2 linked regions of the Reyranella humidisoli genome follow. The protein of the gene in region 1 interacts with the protein of each later gene in a pairwise test. Links are inferred from orthologs where the notes say so. Each region holds a gene or a part of one and is shown on either strand. Other genes may lie near its edges.

The links.
Region 2: the proteins of KQ910_RS01425 (region 1) and KQ910_RS17540 interact in binary tests that used the Escherichia coli proteins (3 or more experiments, as listed by UniProt). The link is inferred for Reyranella humidisoli from one-to-one orthologs.

Annotation. Positions count from the first base shown.
Region 1 is NZ_JAHOPB010000001.1:287,821-291,480, forward strand. What follows is about bases 22-3,515. They hold KQ910_RS01425 (2-oxoglutarate dehydrogenase E1 component), read right to left. Parts: upstream 3,126-3,515; coding sequence 222-3,125; downstream 22-221. Other genes in these bases: odhB (2-oxoglutarate dehydrogenase complex dihydrolipoyllysine-residue succinyltransferase), read right to left, coding at 22-193; sucD (succinate--CoA ligase subunit alpha), read right to left, coding at 3,191-3,515. Outside these bases: more of odhB, read right to left, coding at 1-21; more of sucD, read right to left, coding at 3,516-3,660. UniProt on the Escherichia coli protein: E1 component of the 2-oxoglutarate dehydrogenase (OGDH) complex which catalyzes the decarboxylation of 2-oxoglutarate, the first step in the conversion of 2-oxoglutarate to succinyl-CoA and CO(2).
Region 2 is NZ_JAHOPB010000001.1:3,627,586-3,630,665, forward strand. What follows is about bases 25-2,938. They hold KQ910_RS17540 (ABC-F family ATP-binding cassette domain-containing protein), read right to left. Parts: upstream 2,464-2,938; coding sequence 586-2,463; downstream 25-585. Other genes in these bases: KQ910_RS17535 (MFS transporter), read left to right, coding at 25-582; ndk (nucleoside-diphosphate kinase), read left to right, coding at 2,591-2,938. Also shown: more of KQ910_RS17535, read left to right, coding at 1-24; more of ndk, read left to right, coding at 2,939-3,013. UniProt on the Escherichia coli protein: Genetic data indicate it may be involved in ribosome assembly or function.

The DNA.
Region 1 (3,660 bases):
CGCCCTCTTCCACGGCGAGTTCGGCGATGGTGCCGGCGACGCTGGCATTCACCTCGACGGTGACCTTGTCCGTCTCGAGTTCGCACAAGGGCTGGTCGACGGCGACCGCATCGCCCGCCTTCACCAGCCACTTCGCAACGGTCGCCTCGGTGACCGATTCGCCCAGAGCCGGAACCTTGATCTCGACGGCCATGACTACACTTCCTCTTCTCTACCCGCGCTCAACCGACAGTGAGGGCGCGGTCGACCAGATCGGCCTGTTCCTTGAGATGGTTGCGCGCCGACCCGGTGGCGGGCGACGCGGCTTCGGGACGGCCGACATAGAGCGGCCGCCTCGCCTTCGCCTCGATGTTGGCCAGCGCGCGCTCGATGCGGCGGTCCACGAAGTGCCAGGCGCCCATGTTCTCGGGCTCTTCCTGGCACCACACGATGTCGGCGTTCGGATACTGTGCAAGCCGCACCCCGAGCCGCGTGAACGGGAACGGGTAGAGCTGCTCGATACGCATGATGGCGATGTCGTCGATCTTGCGCTTGCGGCGCTCGGCGACGAGGTCGAAGTAGACCTTGCCCGAGCACAGGATGACACGGCGCACCTTGGCACCGTCGACGAGCTGGTCGGTCTCGACGAGGATGCGGCGGAACGAGCTGCCCGGACCGAAGTCGGCCAGGGTCGAGACGCAATCCTTGTGACGCAGCAGCGACTTCGGCGTCATCACCACCAGCGGCTTGCGGAAGGTGCGGCGCATCTGCCGGCGCAGCGCATGGAAGTAGTTGGCCGGCGTGGTCGGATTGATGACCTGCCAGTTGTCCTCAGCGGAGAGCTGCAGATAGCGCTCGAGGCGCGCGGAGCTGTGCTCCGGCCCCTGGCCTTCGTAGCCGTGCGGCAGCAGCATCACTAGGCCCGACATGCGCAGCCACTTGCTCTCGCCCGAGCAGATGAACTGGTCGATGATCACCTGCGCGCCGTTGGCGAAGTCGCCGAACTGGGCTTCCCAGAGGACCAGCGCGTTGGGCTCGGCCAGCGAGTAGCCGTACTCGAAGCCCAGCACGCCCGCCTCGTTCAGCGGGCTGTCGATCACCTCGTAGCGGGCCTGGCCTTCGGCCACGTGATTGAGGGGCACGTACTTGGCCTCGTTCGCCTGGTCGACCAGCACCGAATGGCGCTGTGAGAAGGTGCCGCGGCCGGAATCCTGGCCGCTGAGACGCACCGGCGTGCCTTCCGAGAGCAGCGTACCGAAGGCCAGTGCCTCGCCGGTCGCCCAGTCGATGTTCTCGCCCGTGTCGATCGTCTTGCGCTTCTCCTGGAGCTGTCGGACGATCTTGCGGTTGAGGTCGAAATCCTTCGGCGGCTCGGAGATCGCCCGCCCGACGGCCTTGAGCAGATCGAGGTCGACGGCGGTAACGCCCTTGCGATCCTCCTCGCCCGGCGCGACCGTGAAGCCCGCCCACTTGCCCTCGAGCCAGTCGGCCTTGTTGGGCTTGTAGTTGGTCGCGGCCTCCAGCGCCTTGTCGAGCTTTTCGCGCAGGCTCGCATCCATGGCGGCGACCTCGTCGGCCGTGACCACGCCCGCGGCTTCGAGTGAAGCGGCGTAGACTTCCTTCACCGAACGATGCGCGCCGATCTCCTTGTACATCAGCGGCTGGGTGAACATCGGCTCGTCACCCTCGTTGTGACCGTGCCGGCGGTAGCAGAACATGTCGATGACGATGTCGCGCTTGAAGTGCTGGCGGAATTCGGTCGCGATGCGCGCGACGTGGACCACGGCCTCGGGGTCGTCGCCGTTCACGTGCAGGATCGGCGCCTGCACGATCTTGGCGACTTCCGTGCAGTACGGGCCCGAGCGCGATTCGGTCGGCAGGGTCGTGAAGCCGATCTGGTTGTTCACGATGAAATGGATCGTGCCGCCGATGCGGTAGCCCGCGAGATCGGAGAGGTCGAGGCTCTCGGCGACCAGGCCCTGGCCCGCGAAGGCCGCGTCGCCGTGCATCAGGATGCACATGACCTGGCTGCGGTCGGTGTCGCCGCGCTGGTCTTCCTTGGCGCGCGCCTTGCCCAGGATGACCGGGTTGACCGCCTCGAGATGCGAGGGATTGGGCGACAGCGAAAGATGGATCACGTTGCCGTCGAACTCGCGGTCGGCCGAGGCGCCCAGGTGATACTTCACGTCGCCGGAGCCACGCATTTCCTCGGGCTGCGAGGAGCGGCCCTGGAACTCCGAGAACAGCGCCGTGTAGCTCTTGTGCATGACGTGCACGAGCGTGTTGAGGCGGCCGCGATGCGGCATGCCCAGCATCACTTCCTTCACGCCGAGCTGACCGCCGCGCTTCAGGATCTGCTCGATGCCCGGGATCAGCGATTCGCCGCCGTCGAGACCGAAGCGTTTGGTGCCGACGAACTTCACGTGCAGGTAGCGTTCGAGACCCTCGGCCTCGCCGACCCGCTCGAGGATCATCTTGCGGCCGGTGACGGTGAACTCGGTGTGGTTCTCGATGTGCTCGATGCGCTCCTGGATCCACGCCTTCTGGTCGGGATCGGAGATGTGCATGAACTCGACGCCGATCTTGCCGCAATAGGTCTTGCGCAGGCGCTCCATGATCTGGCGCAGCGTCGCGGATTCACCCAGCGCCAGCGAGCCGAATATCAGGATCGGGCGGTCCCAGTCGGCTTCGCCGAAGCCGTAGGTCGCGGGATCGAGTTCGCGATGCGGCGCCTGGCGCACGAGACCGAGCGGGTCGAGGTCGGCCTCGAGATGGCCGCGGATGCGGTAGGCGCGGATCAGCATCAGCGCCCGCGCCGTGTCCTGCGCCGCCGCGCGGATCTCTTCCTCGGTCTTTCCGGCAATCGCCGGCGCGGCAGCAGCGGCCCCCTTGCCGCCCTTGACGTTGCGGTTGGCTGCGGCCGGAACCGCGTCGGGATCGACCGCGCCGATCACCCGGGGGCCATTGGGCGCCCAGGACGCGCCACGCACCTCGGCGAGCACATCGCCCTTCTGCTCGGCCAAGGCGCCGAAGAAGGTCTGCCACTCGCCATCGACCGACGACGGGTCGGCGAGGAACTTCGCATAGAGTTCCTCGATGAAAGGCGCGTTTGCGCCGAACAGGAACGACGTCTGTTCTGCTCTCATGGCCCTTACTCCCTGGCCCGTATCCAGTTGCCGCCTGGCAGAGGCTTGGCGGCCCGTATCGCTTGTCAGCCCTTCATGGCCTTAAGCATTTCCTCGCCCAAAGCCGCGGGAGACTCCGCAACCCTGATGCCGGCCGCGCGCATGGCCGCGACCTTGAACTCGGCCGTATCGTTGCCGCCCGAGATGACCGCACCGGCATGCCCCATGCGGCGGCCCGGAGGCGCCGTGCGACCGGCGATGAAGCCGACCACCGGCTTCTTCGTGCCCGACGCCTTCAGGAACTCCGCGCCCTTCACCTCGGCGTCACCGCCGATCTCGCCGATCATCACGATGCCCTCGGTCTCGGGATCGCGGATGAACATGTCGAGGCACTCGATGAAGTTCGTGCCGTTCACCGGATCGCCGCCGATGCCGATGCAGGTCGTCTGGCCGAGACCGGCCGCCGTCGTCTGCGCCACCGCTTCGTAGGTGAGCGTGCCCGAGCGCGAGACGATTCCGATCTTGCCGCGCTTGTGGATGTGGCCCGGCATGATGC
Region 2 (3,080 bases), 3.3 Mb from region 1 along the record:
CCAGCGTTGCTGCTTTGCCTCGCCTACTTCGCGCTGATCGCGGCCAACACTGTCGGCATCCAGCAGTTCGCGGTGCCGGCCTGGAGCAGCATGTTCGGCGTCACGGAGAACTACGCAGCTTTCTGCCTGATCGTGTTCATCGTGGGCTCGGCCGCAGGCATCCTGGTCGGTGGCTACTTTGCCGACCGCGTCCGCCGACACGATCTCGTCGCGGCGTTCGGCTTGCTGGCGGCTGCCTGTCTCACCGTACCGGTCGCCACCCAGACCGTGTCGCCGACCTTCCTGCCGATCCTGCTGGCGCTGGCGGGCGCGGCGGGCGGCATCACCAATCCGTCGCGCGACATGATCGTGCGCAACGCCACGCCGCCCGGCGCGTCGGGCAAGGTCTTCGGCTTCGTCTATTCGGGCCTCGATATCGGCTCGTTCGTGGCGCCGCCGCTGTTCGGCTTCCTGATGAGCAGCGGCCTGCCGGCCGTGATCTTCTGGATCGCCGTGGGGCTCTACACGTTCAACGCCGGCATGGTGATGCTGATCCGGCACAGCAGCACGCCGAAGCCGGCCTATCCGGCGGTGGCCGAATAGCCGTCAGGCGGCGGCTTCCAGCGCTTCCTGCGCGGTCAGCCAGCGCTTCTCGGCATTCTCGACCTCACGCTCGAGGCGGGCCTTTTCCTTCTGGAGTTCGGTCACGACCGTGCCGGGACCGGCATAGATCGCCGGGTCACCGAGCCTGGCCAGCACGCCGTTCAGCTGCTCGGTGAGGCGGGCCAGCATCTTCTCGGCGCTGTCGACGGCCTTCTTGAGCGGCGCCTTGCTGGTACGGTTGTCGGCGGCGGCCTTCCGCTGGTCCTTCTTGCTGGCCGCGTCGGCGGGCTTCTCCGGTTTGGCCGGGCGCGAGCCGCGCTCCTTCAGCAGCTTGGCCTGGTATTCGTCGATGTCGCCGTCGAACGGCTTCACCGTGCCGCCCTGAACGACCCAGAGCGCGTCGGCGACCATCTTCACGAGATGCGTGTCGTGGCTCACCAGCACGACCGCGCCCTCGAAGTCGTTGATGGCGTCGACCAGCGAAGCGCGCGCATCCATGTCGAGATGGTTGGTCGGCTCGTCGAGCAGCAGCAGATGCGGCGCGGTCCGGGTGGCGAGCGCCAGCAGCAGGCGCGTCTTCTCACCGCCCGACATGACGCCGACCTTGAGGTTGGCGCGATCGCGCGAGAAGCCGAAGCGACCGAGCTGTGCCCGGACCTTGGCCTCGCCGGCGCCCGGTCCGAGCGCGCGGGCCATGTGATCGAACGGCGTCGCCTCGAAGTCGAGGCTCTCTTCCTGGTCCTGCGAGAAATAGCCGACGCGCAGCTTGGGCGTCTTCTTGAACTGGCCTTCGCGCGGGTCCAGGCGCTGGGAGATCAGGCGGATGAAAGTCGACTTGCCGTTACCGTTCTGGCCGAGCAGCGCGATGCGATCTTCCATGTCGATGCGCAGGTCGAGGTTGCGCAGCACCAGCGGCCCGTCGGGATAGCCGACCGACACGTCGTCGAGCGTCTCGATCGGCGAGGCGAGGATGTCGGGCGAGGGGAAGTTGAACGAGATGCGCTCGTCGATCGGCACGGAGGCCACGGGGCCGAGCTTCTCGATCATCTTCATGCGCGACTGCGCCTGACGCGCCTTGCTGGCCTTGGCCTTGAAGCGGTCGACGAAGGCCTGCATGTGCTTGCGCTGCGCGGCGACCTTGGCTTGCTGGGCCGCATCGTTGGCGAGCCGCTCGGCGCGCGTGCGCTCGAAGAAGTCGTAGTTGCCGGTGTAGGCGACGAGCTTCTGCTGGTCGATGTGGACGATGTGGTCGCACACGTCGTTCAGCAGGTCGCGGTCGTGGCTCACCATCAGGACGGTGTTGCGGAAGCGCTTGAGGTGCTCCGTCAGCCAGATCATGGCCTCGACGTCGAGATGGTTGGACGGCTCGTCGAGGATCAGAAGGTCGGGGTCGCTGAACAGCGTGCCGGCCAGCGCGACGCGCATCCGCCAGCCGCCGGAGAACTCGCCGCAGGGGCGGGATTGCTTGTCGTTGTCGAAGCCCAGGCCGTTCAGGATCGAGGCGGCGCGGGAAGGTGCGGACGCCGCGCCGATTTCCTCGAGGCGGGCATGGATCTCGGCCAGGCGAACGCCGTCGTGGCAGGTCTGATCCTCAGCGAGGAGGGCGCTGCGCTCCACGTCGGCCGCCAGCACCGCGTCGATCACGGAAATGTCGCCCCCCGGCGGGTCCTGCGGGACCGAGCCGATCCGGGTGCGGCCCATCAGGTTGATCTCGCCGCTGTCGGCCTCGATCTGCCTCTGGATCAGGCGCAGCAGGGTCGACTTGCCGGCGCCGTTACGGCCGACCAGGCCGACCTTCCAGCCGTCGGAAAAGGCCGCCGAAGCGCGGTCGAAGAGCACACGCTCGCCGTGGCGGAAGGAGATGTCGTTGATGTGGAGCATGGGCGGCGGGCATTTACCACGCGCTTCAGCCGCAAACCAAGCTCATAGGGTCTGCTTGCCGGGCCTAAACGCCGCGTCTATAAGGCGCGCCCACAAGCTCGAAATCACGGACTGCACGAGGGAATTCATGGCCGTCGAACGTACTTTCTCGATCCTCAAGCCGGACGCGACCCGCCGGAACCTCACCGGCAAGATCAATGCGCGCTTCGAGGAGAAGGGCCTGCGCATCGTCGCCCAGAAGCGCATCCAGATGAGCCGCCAGCAGGCCGAGGAGTTCTACGGCGTGCACAAGGCCCGTCCGTTCTTCGGCGAGCTCTGCACGTTCATGACGTCCGGCCCGGTCGTGGTGCAGGTCCTGGAAGGCGAGAACGCCGTCGCGAAGAACCGCGAGATCATGGGCGCGACCAACCCGGCCAACGCCGACGCCGGCACGATCCGCAAGGACTTCGCCGAGTCGATCGAAGCCAACTCGGTGCACGGCTCTGACTCGGCCGAGAACGCCGCCATCGAGATCGCTTACTTCTTTGCGGGTTCCGAGATCGTCGGCTGAAGCCGGCGCCTCTCCACAATGAAAAAAGCGGCCCAAGAGGGCCGCTTTTCTTTTGCGCGGTCGGTGG